One region of the Metabacillus hrfriensis genome, then DNA from elsewhere that is predicted to be linked to it. Evidence: a T-box and tRNA genes for the amino acid it is inferred to sense, from the RefSeq annotation. Region 1 holds a T-box; the other holds one or more tRNA genes.
The links. The T-box of region 1 lies ahead of trpS (tryptophan--tRNA ligase). A T-box ahead of a tRNA ligase gene usually reads a tRNA of that ligase, here a tRNA-Trp.

Region 1 (7,348 bases):
AACTTTCGGATTACATGCAAGCGCGATGGCAATAACAACCCTCTGTCTCATACCGCCCGAAAATTGATGAGGATATTGTTTGAAGCGCAGTTCAGGCTTTGGAATTCCAACGAGGCGCAAAAGGTCAATCGCTCTTTCCTTTGCCTGGGCTTTGCTCATATTTTGGTGCTTTACGATAGGTTCCATGATTTGCTTTCCAACAATCATCGTCGGATTTAAAGAAGTCATAGGATCCTGGAAGATCATCGAAATATCTTTACCGCGGATCTTCTGCATTTGCTTATCCGTTAAGGAAGCTAAGTTCTTTCCATTAAAGAGGATTTCCCCTTTTTTGATTTCAGAGTTGCTCTCAGGCAATAATCGCATGATGGACTTTGTTGTAACTGATTTACCAGAGCCTGATTCACCTACAATCGCCAGAGTTTCCCCTTTTTTCAAGTCAAAGTCCACACCGCGAATGGCTTGTACTTCTCCTGCAAACGTGTGGAACGATATATGCAAATCTTTTACTTCTAATATTTTTTCCATCTTTGGGTCACCTGCCTTTTTCTAGTCTCTCATCTTAGGATCCAGCGCATCGCGCAGTCCATCTGCAATCATGTTAAATGCAATCATAATGACACTGATTACGATCGCCGGGTATATCATTTGATAAGGGAACGCTCTCATTGATTTAAACCCTTCGTCAATTAACGTTCCTAGAGAGGCAAGAGGATCCTGTAATCCAAGTCCGATGAAGCTTAAGAACGCCTCGAAGAAAATAGCATTCGGTATGGTAAACATTGTATTGATGATTATTACCCCAACTAAGTTTGGAATGAGATGTTTAAAGATAATTTTTCCATGACTTGCACCAAGTGTTCTCGATGCCAGTACGAATTCCTGATTCTTAAGTTTAAGAACTTGTGCACGAACGACCCTGGCCATTCCAACCCATCCAGTTATGGTTAATGCAACTGTGATGGAGATAATACCAGGTTTTAAAATTAATATCATGAGTATAACGACAACAAGGTTCGGTATCCCCATCAGAACTTCGATGATACGCTGCATGACGTTATCAATTCGTCCTCCAAAGTAACCGGAGATTGCACCGTAAGCTACACCGATGATCATATCGATGAATGCAGCTAAAAAGGCAATATAGAGAGAAATTTGTGTCCCTTTCCAGATGCGGGTAAACTGATCTCGGCCCAGGTTATCTGTTCCAAGCCAGTAATATTCTTTAATTTGTTTTTGTTCATAAATCTTTATTTCTTCACCATTATTAAGAGTTCTTGTTCCATCAAAAGGCAGCCAGCTGATGTTTTCAAGTCCTTGAATACGTGGAGGCAAATTAGCATGTGTTGCTTTTTGACGGGCTGAGTCGTATCCGCTGACAGCAGGCCCGATAAATGCTAAAAGAGTTAATAGAACGATTACAATTAAACTGAAAACGGCAGCTTTATTCTTTCTTACTCGCAGCCATGCATCCTGCCAATAATTGAGACTCGGCTTATTTATTTCTTCACTCTTTGAAGAATCAATTTTAGCGGGTTGAAATAATTCTTTGTTGATTTCTTTTTGTGCCATTATTTTTTACCTCCCGCTAAACGAATTCGTGGGTCAATGATGCCGTATAAAATATCGACAACAAGAATAATTAAGACAAATAGGAAAGCAAATAAAAGGGTTGTACCCATAATGACTGGGTAGTCGTTCACAGTAATTGACTTAACAAACTGTTCGCCAAGTCCAGGAACGGAGAATATTTTCTCAATAACAAGTGATCCTGTCATGAGTCCTACTGCAAGCGGTCCTAAAACCGTTACAACTGGAATTAATGCATTTCGCAGGGCATGTTTAAAGGCAATTTCAAAGTAGCTTGCACCTTTTGCTTTTGCAAGTGTAATGTAATCAGAATTTAAAACATCGATCATTTCCGTTCTCATAAAACGTGCAGCAATCGCAATTGGGAACATAGCAAGAGCTATTGTAGGCAAAATGCTGTATTCAGGTCCGCGCCAGAATGCAACTGGCAGCCATCCGAGCTTGACTCCGATGTAATATTGCAATAAACCGGCAAAAACAAATGAGGGGATGGATTTACCGATTACAGCAAAGAATGTTGCACCGTAATCTACCCAAGTGTTTTGGCGCAGTGCACCGATAATACCTAGAAATATTCCGAATAACGTTCCTACAAACATTGCCTGAAATCCGAGGATAGCAGATGGGGCTATACGAGCAGCAAGCAGCTCTGATACCGGAGTGTTGTCAAATTGGAATGATACTCCAAGATCACCTTTAGCCAAGTTTGTCATGTAAGTAAAATACTGCACGGGTACAGGCTGGTCCAACCCATAATTGTCTTTCATAATTTCCACCTGTGCATCTGACAACTTACCGTTATTAAATGGAGTACCGGGGATCAGTTTCATAAGGAAAAATGTAAATGAAGCAATTAATATAAGAGTAATAAGCATGTAAATCATACGTTGGCCTAAATATTTAACCATGTGTGCACCTCCTAGAACTATATGGAAAATTCAGAATCATCTACATAATTCGACAATTCTTTAGCAGGTAAAAAGAGAGTATATACCATATACTCTCTTTTTATTCTTTTTGATTATAATCATTTGCCTTAATTTCGTAAATAATTATTACTCAGCGTCAGTGATTTTAATCCACTTGTAGCTGTATTCAGGTCCTACAAGGTGATAAGTGAAACCTTCAACGTTTTTGTTGATAAGAAGGTTAGAAGCACGCTGATACATTGGAGCGATACCTGCATCTTCATCTAATACAACTTTTTCAGCTTCTTGAAGTGCTTCGAAACGTTTAGCTGGATCGTTAGCTAAAGTTGTTTGAGCATCTTTCAATAATTTGTCATACTTTTCGTTAGAGTATGCCATTCTGTTATTTCCGCCATCAGTTATCCATAGATCTGAGAATGAAATTGGATCTAGATAGTCAGGACCCCAGCCTGCAGCCTGGATATCATAATCCATTGTTTTGTCACGATCTAAACGAACACTGAAAGGAACACTTTGTACATCAATCGTTAATCCTTCAAGTGTGTTTTGAAGCTGATCTTTCATGTAAGAGTCAACTGTTTTAGACGTTTCAGTATCTCCGCCTAGGTAAACTAATGTCACTTCTTTTTGGCCAATTTCTTCTAAGCCTTTAGCCCAAAGTTTTTTAGCTTCTTCTGCGTTATAAGTTAGTAAGTCTCCATTAGCTTCACGGAAGTCTTTGCCGCTTTCAGGATGTGTAACGAATTCTTTTGGTACAGCATAGTTTGCTGGAATAGAACCATTGTTTAAGATTTCATTTGTTAAATCTTCTTTGTTGAAAGCCATAGCAATTGCTTTACGGATGTTAACGTTTGCAAGCGCCTCGTTCTTTTGATTTAATTTAAGCCAGAAAATTGTAGGCTCTAACCATCTTAACAGGCGGTCGTCACCTTCATATTGTGCGATAACTGCTGGTGTTGAAAGTTTAGGAGTCACATCTGCTTCTCCAGCTTCAAATGCGTTTGCTGCAGCTTGAGGATCTTTTGAAACGTTAAATTGAATTTTCTCAAGGCTTACATTTTTTGCATCCCAGTATTCAGCATTTTTCTCTAAAGTCCACTCAGTATCAGCAGGTCCTTCCCATCCTTGAATCGTGAAAGGTCCATTGAACACTAAATTTTCTGATTTTTTACCGAAATTTGCAGCCTGTTCTTCAACAAACTTTTGGTTTTGAGGATAGAATGTCGGGAAAGCCATTAATGATTTAAAGAAAGGAATTGGTTTTTCAAGAGTAATCACCAATGTTTTTTCATCTTTAGCTTTAACACCTAAATCTTCTGGTTTCGCTTTTCCATTATATAATGCTTCTGCATTTTTAATCTTACCCATCATCATGTATGGACCATATGCAGATCCTGTTTCAGGATTAAGAGCACGCTGCCAAGCAAATACGAAATCGTTTGCAGTAACAGGCTCACCGTTAGACCATTTAGCATCTTCTCTTAATTTAATTGTATATTCTGTGCCGTCTTCATTGGCTTCAGGCTCGCCGTCAGCCATACCAGGCACTGGCTCTTGGTTTTCATCAATACGGTATAAACCCTCGTTCGTATTGTTTAATTGAGATAAACTGATAGTATCTTCAGCTAGTACTGAGTCCATCGATGGAATCTCAGATGATTCTAAAACTTTAAGCTCCTGTGCCACATTTGATTCTTCTTTAGAGTCTTTATCTTTGTCTCCTCCGTCAGAAGAACCCTGATTGCCTCCGCCGTAGCAAGCCGTTAAGAAAACGCTTAAAACAAGCGAAAGAACTAAAAGCAATGAAAATTTTGACTTTTTCATTAATAACCCTCCCTTTTATTTTTAAAAAATTCTTACAAACACTATTATACAAGCTTTCGAATTTTTGTACATTCATTTTTTTAATAAAATTTACACAAATGCAATAAAATTAAGACTATTTTGAATGAAAAATAGTTCTTTATACCTATATAAAGTGTCGGAATTAGTCCTGATATTTCATTTGAATAACACAGCGAATACTAAAGGCTTAGTCTTTGTAAAGAAGTTAAATAGTGTGTAAAATATAAAATGTATACAATATACAACAATAGCTAATAAACTATTTTGCGGGCATAATGAAAAGATTCTGACTAGTTTTATTATTCTTGCTATAATATCTTTCGTATATTTCTATACAAAATTACTATTTAACGGATTGCACTTTAGTATAATTAGTTAAAAAAAGAGGGTATTTATGAAACGAAATTTATTTTTATTAGCGTTTTCCGTGTCGTTTGTTCTAGTTTTTATGCTTTCCCTTTTATTTTATGGAGAAATTACGCTTCTTCACTATATCAATATTTCTTTTTATCTATCTGGAATCCTGCTCTTCATTTCGATGTTCCTGCTTGTAGCTGAGGGCGGATTTTTTGATGGAATTACCCAAGGCTTCCGAAGAACCTTTCAATCAAAAGGCAGAGATTTAGAAAAGGAAGAGGTAGAGGAAATGAGGCTGTTTTCAGAGCTGCTCAGCGTTGAATATATGCCCTTCCTATTAGCAGGACTTCTTCTTGCCGCCACCATGTTTACAGGATTGGTGTTCTATTACCTCTAATGCAGTTGATTATCTTGGTGTAAGCTTTTATAATAAGAAAAGCGGAAGAACCTTGGTCAGCTCCGAAAGGCGGATCCGTTCTGACCGGGGATCAGGCACTTTTGCTGGACATCAATGTCTGCAAAACTTTAAACTTTCCTATATCTTTAATAAAATCTTTATTTAAAAAGCGATGATAAAGAGTAGTACATAGTGAATTCATTTATAGAGAGCCTGCTGCTGCTGGGATGCGGGTAATGAAAACTGTGGAATGGACTTTTGAGCAGCTGACTGAAAGTTAGTAGGATCAGCCGTTTCGTCTTGCGTTAAAAGACGTTAAGTGATTTCTTTTAGAAATAATTAGGGTGGCACCGCGGTCCATTCGTCCCTGTTCAGCAGGACACGAATGGGCTTTTTTGTATGTAAACCAATATAGGAGTGATAAAATGAAAACCATTTTTTCGGGCATTCAGCCCTCAGGACACGTTACATTAGGAAATTATATCGGGGCATTGAAGCAATTTATTGATCTGCAGCATGATTACGATTGCTACTTTTGCATCGTCGATCAGCATGCTATAACTGTCCCTCAGGACCGCCTCCAGCTGCGCAAAAATATCCGCAGTCTTGCAGCACTTTACCTCGCGATCGGCATCGATCCTGAAAAAGCAACATTATTTGTACAGTCTGAAGTTCCTGCGCACGCTCAGGCAGGGTGGATGCTTCAATGTGTTGCATATATCGGGGAGCTTGAGAGAATGACGCAATTTAAGGATAAATCTACTGGAAAAGAAGCTGTTTCTGCTGGATTATTAACTTATCCTCCACTAATGGCTGCCGACATTCTACTATATAAAACGGACATCGTTCCTGTCGGAGAAGATCAAAAACAGCATTTAGAGCTTACACGTGATCTGGCAGAGCGCTTTAACAAGAAGTATAACGACATCTTTACAATCCCTGAGGTCCGAATTCCAAAAGTCGGCGCTAGAGTCATGTCGCTTGCAGACCCTCTGAAAAAGATGAGCAAATCAGATTCAAACTTAAAATCGTTTATTACTCTCTTAGACGAACCTAAGTCGATTGAAAAGAAAATAAAGAGCGCAGTAACTGATTCAGAAGGAATTGTAAAATACGACAAAGAAAACAAGCCAGGTGTTTCGAATCTTCTATCTATCTATTCCATTCTCTCTGGAGAATCAATTGCTGATTTAGAAAAAAAATATGAAGGCAAAGGCTACGGGGATTTCAAGAACGATACAGCAGCTGCTGTGATTGAAGTGCTGAAGCCAATTCAAGAAAAGTACCATGCTTTATTAGAGTCAGAAGAATTGGATCAAATTTTAGACCGGGGCGCAGAAAGAGCAAATGCTGCAGCTAATAAAATGATTAAAAAAATGGAAAACGCAATGGGACTTGGCAGAAAAAGATAGCAAATATAAAAAGAGCATCTTGCGATGCTCTTTTTATATTTGCTGTTCAATTTCCAATCCTTTTTGACTCATTAAATATTGAAGGGCTGTCCTGAACGTCAAAAATGACTGAATATCATTGTAGTTCGTTAATCCAGAAGTGACAAGCAGCTGGGTTAAAGCCGGTCCAAAGCCTACATATAATATTTGAATGCCCATCAGCCTGATTGCTGACGTCATATTATGGATATAGGCTCCAAACAGATCAAGCTCCCATATTTCTTTCTCTGAGATTGCTGAAAAATCGACAATAACATTAGAAATTTCATCTGAATGGGAAACCTCTAATATTTTTGAGATAATCTGATCAAACCTTTCAGAAGAAAGCCTTCCTGTTATGGGCACAAGTATAGTATCAGGAATAATGGACGGGATAATCGGAACAGAAATCTCCTTTATTATCTCAGCACTTGCTTCTAATTGCTTTTTAAGTTCGAGAATTTCCGACTGTAAAGCTGCAATTTGTTCTTTTTCACTGCTCATATATGAACCCTCGCTAATCGTTAATAGTCGCATACTGTTTAGTTTACCATTCATTTTCAGTTCATACCGTTTTTTCACATAAAAAAAGAAACCATATTCTATATATAGAATTGGTTTCTTTCATTAATGCTTGTCCTAATTCACTTTTGATTCATGCTCCATTTCCCACAGCTTCTCAAAAAAAGGCTGCCCTTTTATCAGATGTTCACATAGCGTCTTATGCTTGGGACTCCAGCCGCTTACCGTTTCATCGTAAAGCTTTCTCCAAACGTCCTCAAAGCTCAGTTCTTGAATCG
Region 2 (7,348 bases), 520 kb from region 1:
CTGATGTGAAAGCCCCCGGCTCAACCGGGGAGGGTCATTGGAAACTGGGAAACTTGAGTGCAGAAGAGGAGAGTGGAATTCCACGTGTAGCGGTGAAATGCGTAGAGATGTGGAGGAACACCAGTGGCGAAGGCGACTCTCTGGTCTGTAACTGACGCTGAGGCGCGAAAGCGTGGGGAGCGAACAGGATTAGATACCCTGGTAGTCCACGCCGTAAACGATGAGTGCTAAGTGTTAGAGGGTTTCCGCCCTTTAGTGCTGCAGCTAACGCATTAAGCACTCCGCCTGGGGAGTACGGTCGCAAGACTGAAACTCAAAGGAATTGACGGGGGCCCGCACAAGCGGTGGAGCATGTGGTTTAATTCGAAGCAACGCGAAGAACCTTACCAGGTCTTGACATCCTTTGCCACTTCTAGAGATAGAAGGTTCCCCTTCGGGGGACAAAGTGACAGGTGGTGCATGGTTGTCGTCAGCTCGTGTCGTGAGATGTTGGGTTAAGTCCCGCAACGAGCGCAACCCTTGATCTTAGTTGCCAGCATTCAGTTGGGCACTCTAAGGTGACTGCCGGTGACAAACCGGAGGAAGGTGGGGATGACGTCAAATCATCATGCCCCTTATGACCTGGGCTACACACGTGCTACAATGGATGGTACAAAGGGCTGCGAGACCGCGAGGTTTAGCCAATCCCATAAAACCATTCTCAGTTCGGATTGCAGGCTGCAACTCGCCTGCATGAAGCTGGAATCGCTAGTAATCGCGGATCAGCATGCCGCGGTGAATACGTTCCCGGGCCTTGTACACACCGCCCGTCACACCACGAGAGTTTGCAACACCCGAAGTCGGTGGGGTAACCGCAAGGAGCCAGCCGCCTAAGGTGGGGTAGATGATTGGGGTGAAGTCGTAACAAGGTAGCCGTATCGGAAGGTGCGGCTGGATCACCTCCTTTCTAAGGAAGATATGAGGACGCTTTTGGTTTTTGTTTAGTTTTGAGAGATCATTCTCTCTATGATAGAAGACAAATCATCCGATTTGTCGGTTGTTCTTTGAAAACTAGATAACGTAATTGATAACAAGTAATTCACTGAGATTTACGCTTACCATAATTAGTGATTTTCTAGACATTTATGTCTAAACAAACAACGAAATGCGAAACGCATCTTATGATGCGGTTGACCATTTAGGTTAAGTTATGAAGGGCGCACGGTGGATGCCTTGGCACTAGGAGCCGATGAAGGACGGGACTAACACCGATATGCTTTGGGGAGCTGTAAGTAAGCTTTGATCCAGAGATTTCCGAATGGGGAAACCCACTGTTCGTAATGGAACAGTATCTTTATCTGAATACATAGGATAATGAAGGCAGACCCGGGGAACTGAAACATCTAAGTACCCGGAGGAAGAGAAAGCAAACGCGATTTCCCAAGTAGCGGCGAGCGAAACGGAATTAGCCCAAACCAAGAGGCTTGCCTCTTGGGGTTGTAGGACACTCTATACGGAGTTACAAAGGAACGGGGTAGATGAAGCGACCTGGAAAGGTCCGTCAGAGAAGGTAATAACCCTGTAGTCGAAACTTCGTTCCCTCCAGAGTGGATCCTGAGTACGGCGGGACACGAGAAATCCCGTCGGAAGCAGGGAGGACCATCTCCCAAGGCTAAATACTCCCTAGTGACCGATAGTGAACCAGTACCGTGAGGGAAAGGTGAAAAGCACCCCGGAAGGGGAGTGAAAAGATCCTGAAACCGTGTGCTTACAAGTAGTCAGAGCCCGTTAATGGGTGATGGCGTGCCTTTTGTAGAATGAACCGGCGAGTTACGATCCCGTGCAAGGTTAAGTTGATGAGACGGAGCCGCAGCGAAAGCGAGTCTGAATAGGGCGTTTTAGTACGTGGTCGTAGACCCGAAACCAGGTGATCTACCCATGTCCAGGGTGAAGTTCAGGTAACACTGAATGGAGGCCCGAACCCACGCACGTTGAAAAGTGCGGGGATGAGGTGTGGGTAGCGGAGAAATTCCAATCGAACCTGGAGATAGCTGGTTCTCTCCGAAATAGCTTTAGGGCTAGCCTCAAGTATGAGAGTCTTGGAGGTAGAGCACTGATTGGACTAGGGGCCCTCATCGGGTTACCGAATTCAGTCAAACTCCGAATGCCAAAGACTTGCTCCTTGGGAGTCAGACTGCGAGTGATAAGATCCGTAGTCAAGAGGGAAACAGCCCAGACCACCAGCTAAGGTCCCAAAGTATACGTTAAGTGGAAAAGGATGTGGAGTTGCTTAGACAACCAGGATGTTGGCTTAGAAGCAGCCACCATTTAAAGAGTGCGTAATAGCTCACTGGTCGAGTGACTCTGCGCCGAAAATGTACCGGGGCTAAACGTATCACCGAAGCTGTGGACTGTTCTTACGAACAGTGGTAGGAGAGCGTTCTAAGGGCGTTGAAGCTAGACCGTAAGGACTGGTGGAGCGCTTAGAAGTGAGAATGCCGGTATGAGTAGCGAAAGAGGGGTGAGAATCCCCTCCACCGAATGCCTAAGGTTTCCTGAGGAAGGCTCGTCCGCTCAGGGTTAGTCGGGACCTAAGCCGAGGCCGAAAGGCGTAGGCGATGGACAACAGGTTGATATTCCTGTACCACCTCCTCACCATTTGAGCAATGGGGGGACGCAGGAGGATAGGGCAAGCGCGCTGTTGGATATGCGCGTCCAAGCAGTTAGGCTGAGAAGTAGGCAAATCCGCTTCTCATATAAGGCTGAGCTGTGATGGCGAGGGAAATTTAGTACCGAAGTTCCTGATTCCACACTGCCAAGAAAAGCCTCTAGCGAGGTGAGAGGTGCCCGTACCGCAAACCGACACAGGTAGGCGAGGAGAGAATCCTAAGGTGAGCGAGAGAACTCTCGTTAAGGAACTCGGCAAAATGACCCCGTAACTTCGGGAGAAGGGGTGCTTTTTAGGGTTCATAGCCCTGAAAAGCCGCAGTGAATAGGCCCAGGCGACTGTTTAGCAAAAACACAGGTCTCTGCGAAGCCGCAAGGCGAAGTATAGGGGCTGACGCCTGCCCGGTGCTGGAAGGTTAAGAGGAGAGGTTAGCGCAAGCGAAGCTTTGAATTGAAGCCCCAGTAAACGGCGGCCGTAACTATAACGGTCCTAAGGTAGCGAAATTCCTTGTCGGGTAAGTTCCGACCCGCACGAAAGGCGTAACGATCTGGGCACTGTCTCAACGAGAGACTCGGTGAAATTATAGTACCTGTGAAGATGCAGGTTACCCGCGACAGGACGGAAAGACCCCGTGGAGCTTTACTGTAGCCTGATATTGAATTTTGGTACAGCTTGTACAGGATAGGTAGGAGCCTTGGAAGCCGGAGCGCCAGCTTCGGTGGAGGCATTGGTGGGATACTACCCTTGCTGTATTGAAATTCTAACCCACAGCCCTGATCGGGCTGGGAGACAGTGTCAGGTGGGCAGTTTGACTGGGGCGGTCGCCTCCTAAAATGTAACGGAGGCGCCCAAAGGTTCCCTCAGAATGGTTGGAAATCATTCGCAGAGTGTAAAGGCACAAGGGAGCTTGACTGCGAGACCTACAAGTCGAGCAGGGACGAAAGTCGGGCTTAGTGATCCGGTGGTTCCGCATGGAAGGGCCATCGCTCAACGGATAAAAGCTACCCCGGGGATAACAGGCTTATCTCCCCCAAGAGTCCACATCGACGGGGAGGTTTGGCACCTCGATGTCGGCTCATCGCATCCTGGGGCTGTAGTCGGTCCCAAGGGTTGGGCTGTTCGCCCATTAAAGCGGTACGCGAGCTGGGTTCAGAACGTCGTGAGACAGTTCGGTCCCTATCCGTCGTGGGCGCAGGAAATTTGAGAGGAGCTGTCCTTAGTACGAGAGGACCGGGATGGACGCACCGCTGGTGTACCAGTTGTCTTGCCAAAGGCATCGCTGGGTAGCTATGTGCGGAAGGGATAAGTGCTGAAAGCATCTAAGCATGAAGCCCCCCTCAAGATGAGATTTCCCATCACATTAGTGAGTAAGAACCCTGAAAGATGATCAGGTTGATAGGTCTGAGGTGGAAGCGCGGTGACGTGTGGAGCTGACAGATACTAATCGTTCGAGGACTTAACCACAGTCTAATAAAGTGTAAAACCTGAGTGAAACTTGTTATCATACGTTATTTAGTTTTGAAAGAATAACTTCTTTCGAAAAAAAAAGCTTGAAATCTTCGGATTTCATAGTATAATAATTTTTGTCACTATGTCTGGTGATGATGGCAAAGAGGTCACACCCGTTCCCATGCCGAACACGGAAGTTAAGCTCTTTAGCGCCGATGGTAGTTGGGGGTTTCCCCCTGTGAGAGTAGGACGTTGCCAGGCTAGTGAAAATATTATTCCGCAGTAGCTCAGTGGTAGAGCTATCGGCTGTTAACCGATCGGTCGTAGGTTCGAGTCCTACCTGCGGAGCCATTTTGGAGAGCTGTCCGAGTGGCCGAAGGAGCACGATTGGAAATCGTGTAGGCGGTAACCCGTCTCAAGGGTTCGAATCCCTTGCTCTCCGCCACTACTTATATAAATGGCCCGTTGGTCAAGCGGTTAAGACACCGCCCTTTCACGGCGGTAACACGGGTTCGAATCCCGTACGGGTCACCAATATCATTTTCACTGCGGAGGATTAGCTCAGCTGGGAGAGCATCTGCCTTACAAGCAGAGGGTCGGCGGTTCGAGCCCGTCATCCTCCACCATCTTTACTGAAATAAAGCAGCAAAAAAACTTCATTTATTATTGTCGCGGGGTGGAGCAGTCTGGTAGCTCGTCGGGCTCATAACCCGAAGGTCGCAGGTTCAAATCCTGTCCCCGCAACCAAATGGTCCCGTGGTGTAGCGGTTAACATGCCTGCCTGTCACGCAGGAGATCGCCGGTTCGATCCCGGTCGGGACCGCCATTCTTAATTAAAAAAGAATAAAATGGCTTGGTAGCTCAGTCGGTAGAGCAAAGGACTGAAAATCCTTGTGTCGGCGGTTCGATTCCGTCCCAAGCCACCATTTACACTTAAATGCCGGTGTAGCTCAATTGGTAGAGCAACTGACTTGTAATCAGTAGGTTGGGGGTTCAAGTCCTCTTGCCGGCACCACTTACAGTGTGGAGGGGTAGCGAAGTGGCTAAACGCGGCGGACTGTAAATCCGCTCCCTCCGGGTTCGGCGGTTCGAATCCGTCCCCCTCCACCATTTTATTTAAAGAATATAGGGGTATAGTTTAAAGGTAGAACAGAGGTCTCCAAAACCTCCGGTGTGGGTTCGAGTCCTACTACCCCTGCCAATTTAATTAATCTTATATAGTATAATGGCGGTTGTGGCGAAGTGGTTAACGCACCAGATTGTGGCTCTGGCATTCGTGGGTTCGATTCCCATCAGTCGCCCCATTTTTTACTTAATAGGGTTTTTATTTCTGTTTTGGGCTATAGCCAAGCGGTAAGGCAACGGACTTTGACTCCGTCATGCGCTGGTTCGAATCCAGCTAGCCCAGCCATTTTCAATCTAAAGTCATCTTTGTGCAGCTCCTGCATAAAATACATTACAATGCGATTTGCGGAAGTAGTTCAGTGGTAGAACACCACCTTGCCAAGGTGGGGGTCGCGGGTTCGAATCCCGTCTTCCGCTCCAATAGTTGAGGCGGCATAGCCAAGTGGTAAGGCAGAGGTCTGCAAAACCTTTATCCCCGGTTCAAATCCGGGTGTCGCCTCCAATTTTTATTTATCACCCTTGCCGGGGTGGCGGAACTGGCAGACGCACAGGACTTAAAATCCTGCGGTAGGTGACTACCGTACCGGTTCGATTCCGGTCCTCGGCACCATCTTCATCACAATTTCATTTGCCGGTGTGGCGGAATTGGCAGACGCGCACGACTCAAAATCGTGTTCCTCTGGAGTGCCGGTTCGACCCCGGCCACCGGTATCGAAATTTTATTACTTTCAATTACAAGTGAATTAAGTAATATCAACGTTTAAAAACGTCTCTACAGTTATTGTAGAGGCGTTTTTTTGTTGTCTTTTTATCTTTTTTTCACATGACATCCTCAAATGAAATCGTGTTCCTTAATCGTGTGCACCGTTGAAGGAGGAATTATTATGACAAGGCGTAAGAATGTTTTAAATGATGATGAACTGGCTGTTATTCAAAGTAAGTAAAAGCTTATGTAGAGACATTTAAAGATGCTATTCAATTGTTCATTAAGGATTGCGAATTTCGAAATTTAAGACCTCATACAATTCAATATTACTTGAATGGAATACAAGCATTTTTAAATCAACTTAAAGATCAGGGTATTGATATTACTTTATTGAAACCATCTAACCTAACTGAAGAACATATTAAAAACAATGTGATTCTCTATATGCGTAATTTTAAGGGTAGCAGAATCGGCAGTTACTGGAACTTCTTTTCCTAAGCCGGAGTTGATTTCAGAATGGTTAGCACTTATATTTAATATTCAAATTAAATTATTTAATATTTAAGTTCGCTTTTATAAATTATTTTAAGTTGATATTTGATATTATTAAAAAACGTAGTATAATATGGTTAATAAAAGAAAGGAGCAAAACATGGCATATCCTTTACTCACAAATTGCCCGGTTTGCAGCGAATCATTAAAAATTACAAAGCTACAATGCGGACATTGTCAGACAACAATAGAAAATGAATTTGAAGCTTCAAAACTGTCTGCTTTAGGTCAGGAACAACTGCATTTTATTGAAACTTTCCTTAAATGCCGCGGGAATATAAAAGAAGTGGAGAAGGAATTAGGCATTTCCTATCCAACGGTCAGGGGTAAATTAGATGATATCATTTCCATCCTAGGATATAACGCACAAAAGAAACCGGGAGTCGATAAGAAAAAGATTGTTGGCCTTTTAGAAAAGGGAGAAATTACAGCGGAAGAAGCAATCCGTTTATTAAAAGAGGGGGAAGCAGAATGAAGGATGAAATTTCAAGGGTATTAACGTTGATGGAAGAAGGAAAGATTGATAAAGAAAAAGCGAGTGAATTAATTAATATCCTCCGAGAAAAAGACCAGCCAGAACTTTTTTCATTAAAGAAAGAAGTACCATATGGCAATAAAATATTAAAGATTCGTGTTACCTCTGAAGAAGGTGATAATGTAAATGTGAATTTACCAATTAATCTGGTAAAAGCTGTTTTGAAAGTAGGTACAAATATTGCGGAAAAAATCCCCGAGGCAGAAAAATATGTAAAAGATATTAATGTTGACCTGCTCATCGAGGCAATCGAAAACGAATTGGACGGACAGATTGTTGATATCACCTCGGCTAACGGTGATAAAGTTTTCGTGGTGATTGAGTAGTTTATGTT

Region 2: it has a tRNA-Trp gene. The T-box ahead of trpS (tryptophan--tRNA ligase) is inferred to sense a tRNA for this amino acid. The anticodon was not compared.

Annotation. Positions count from the first base shown of each region.
Region 1 covers NZ_CP126116.1:1,214,386-1,221,733, reverse strand. Annotated here, with positions in the region: gene QLQ22_RS05990 (ABC transporter ATP-binding protein) at 1-528, opposite strand, end outside; gene opp3C (oligopeptide ABC transporter permease) at 550-1,572, opposite strand; gene opp3b (oligopeptide ABC transporter permease) at 1,572-2,498, opposite strand; gene QLQ22_RS05975 (peptide ABC transporter substrate-binding protein) at 2,646-4,343, opposite strand; gene QLQ22_RS05970 (DUF3899 domain-containing protein) at 4,759-5,118, shown strand; T-box leader at 5,282-5,490, shown strand; gene trpS (tryptophan--tRNA ligase) at 5,544-6,530, shown strand; gene QLQ22_RS05960 (STAS domain-containing protein) at 6,564-7,052, opposite strand; gene QLQ22_RS05955 (YjbA family protein) at 7,188-7,348, opposite strand, start outside.
Region 2 covers NZ_CP126116.1:698,647-705,994, forward strand. Annotated here, with positions in the region: rRNA gene QLQ22_RS03570 (16S ribosomal RNA) at 1-946, shown strand, start outside; rRNA gene QLQ22_RS03575 (23S ribosomal RNA) at 1,181-4,111, shown strand; rRNA gene rrf (5S ribosomal RNA) at 4,242-4,357, shown strand; tRNA gene QLQ22_RS03585 (tRNA-Asn) at 4,373-4,447, shown strand; tRNA gene QLQ22_RS03590 (tRNA-Ser) at 4,452-4,541, shown strand; tRNA gene QLQ22_RS03595 (tRNA-Glu) at 4,556-4,630, shown strand; tRNA gene QLQ22_RS03600 (tRNA-Val) at 4,647-4,722, shown strand; tRNA gene QLQ22_RS03605 (tRNA-Met) at 4,767-4,843, shown strand; tRNA gene QLQ22_RS03610 (tRNA-Asp) at 4,847-4,922, shown strand; tRNA gene QLQ22_RS03615 (tRNA-Phe) at 4,947-5,022, shown strand; tRNA gene QLQ22_RS03620 (tRNA-Thr) at 5,036-5,111, shown strand; tRNA gene QLQ22_RS03625 (tRNA-Tyr) at 5,122-5,206, shown strand; tRNA gene QLQ22_RS03630 (tRNA-Trp) at 5,224-5,297, shown strand; tRNA gene QLQ22_RS03635 (tRNA-His) at 5,325-5,400, shown strand; tRNA gene QLQ22_RS03640 (tRNA-Gln) at 5,433-5,507, shown strand; tRNA gene QLQ22_RS03645 (tRNA-Gly) at 5,567-5,641, shown strand; tRNA gene QLQ22_RS03650 (tRNA-Cys) at 5,650-5,723, shown strand; tRNA gene QLQ22_RS03655 (tRNA-Leu) at 5,743-5,831, shown strand; tRNA gene QLQ22_RS03660 (tRNA-Leu) at 5,852-5,932, shown strand; gene QLQ22_RS03670 (DUF2089 domain-containing protein) at 6,580-6,954, shown strand; gene QLQ22_RS03675 (hypothetical protein) at 6,951-7,340, shown strand; gene QLQ22_RS03680 (hypothetical protein) at 7,344-7,348, shown strand, end outside.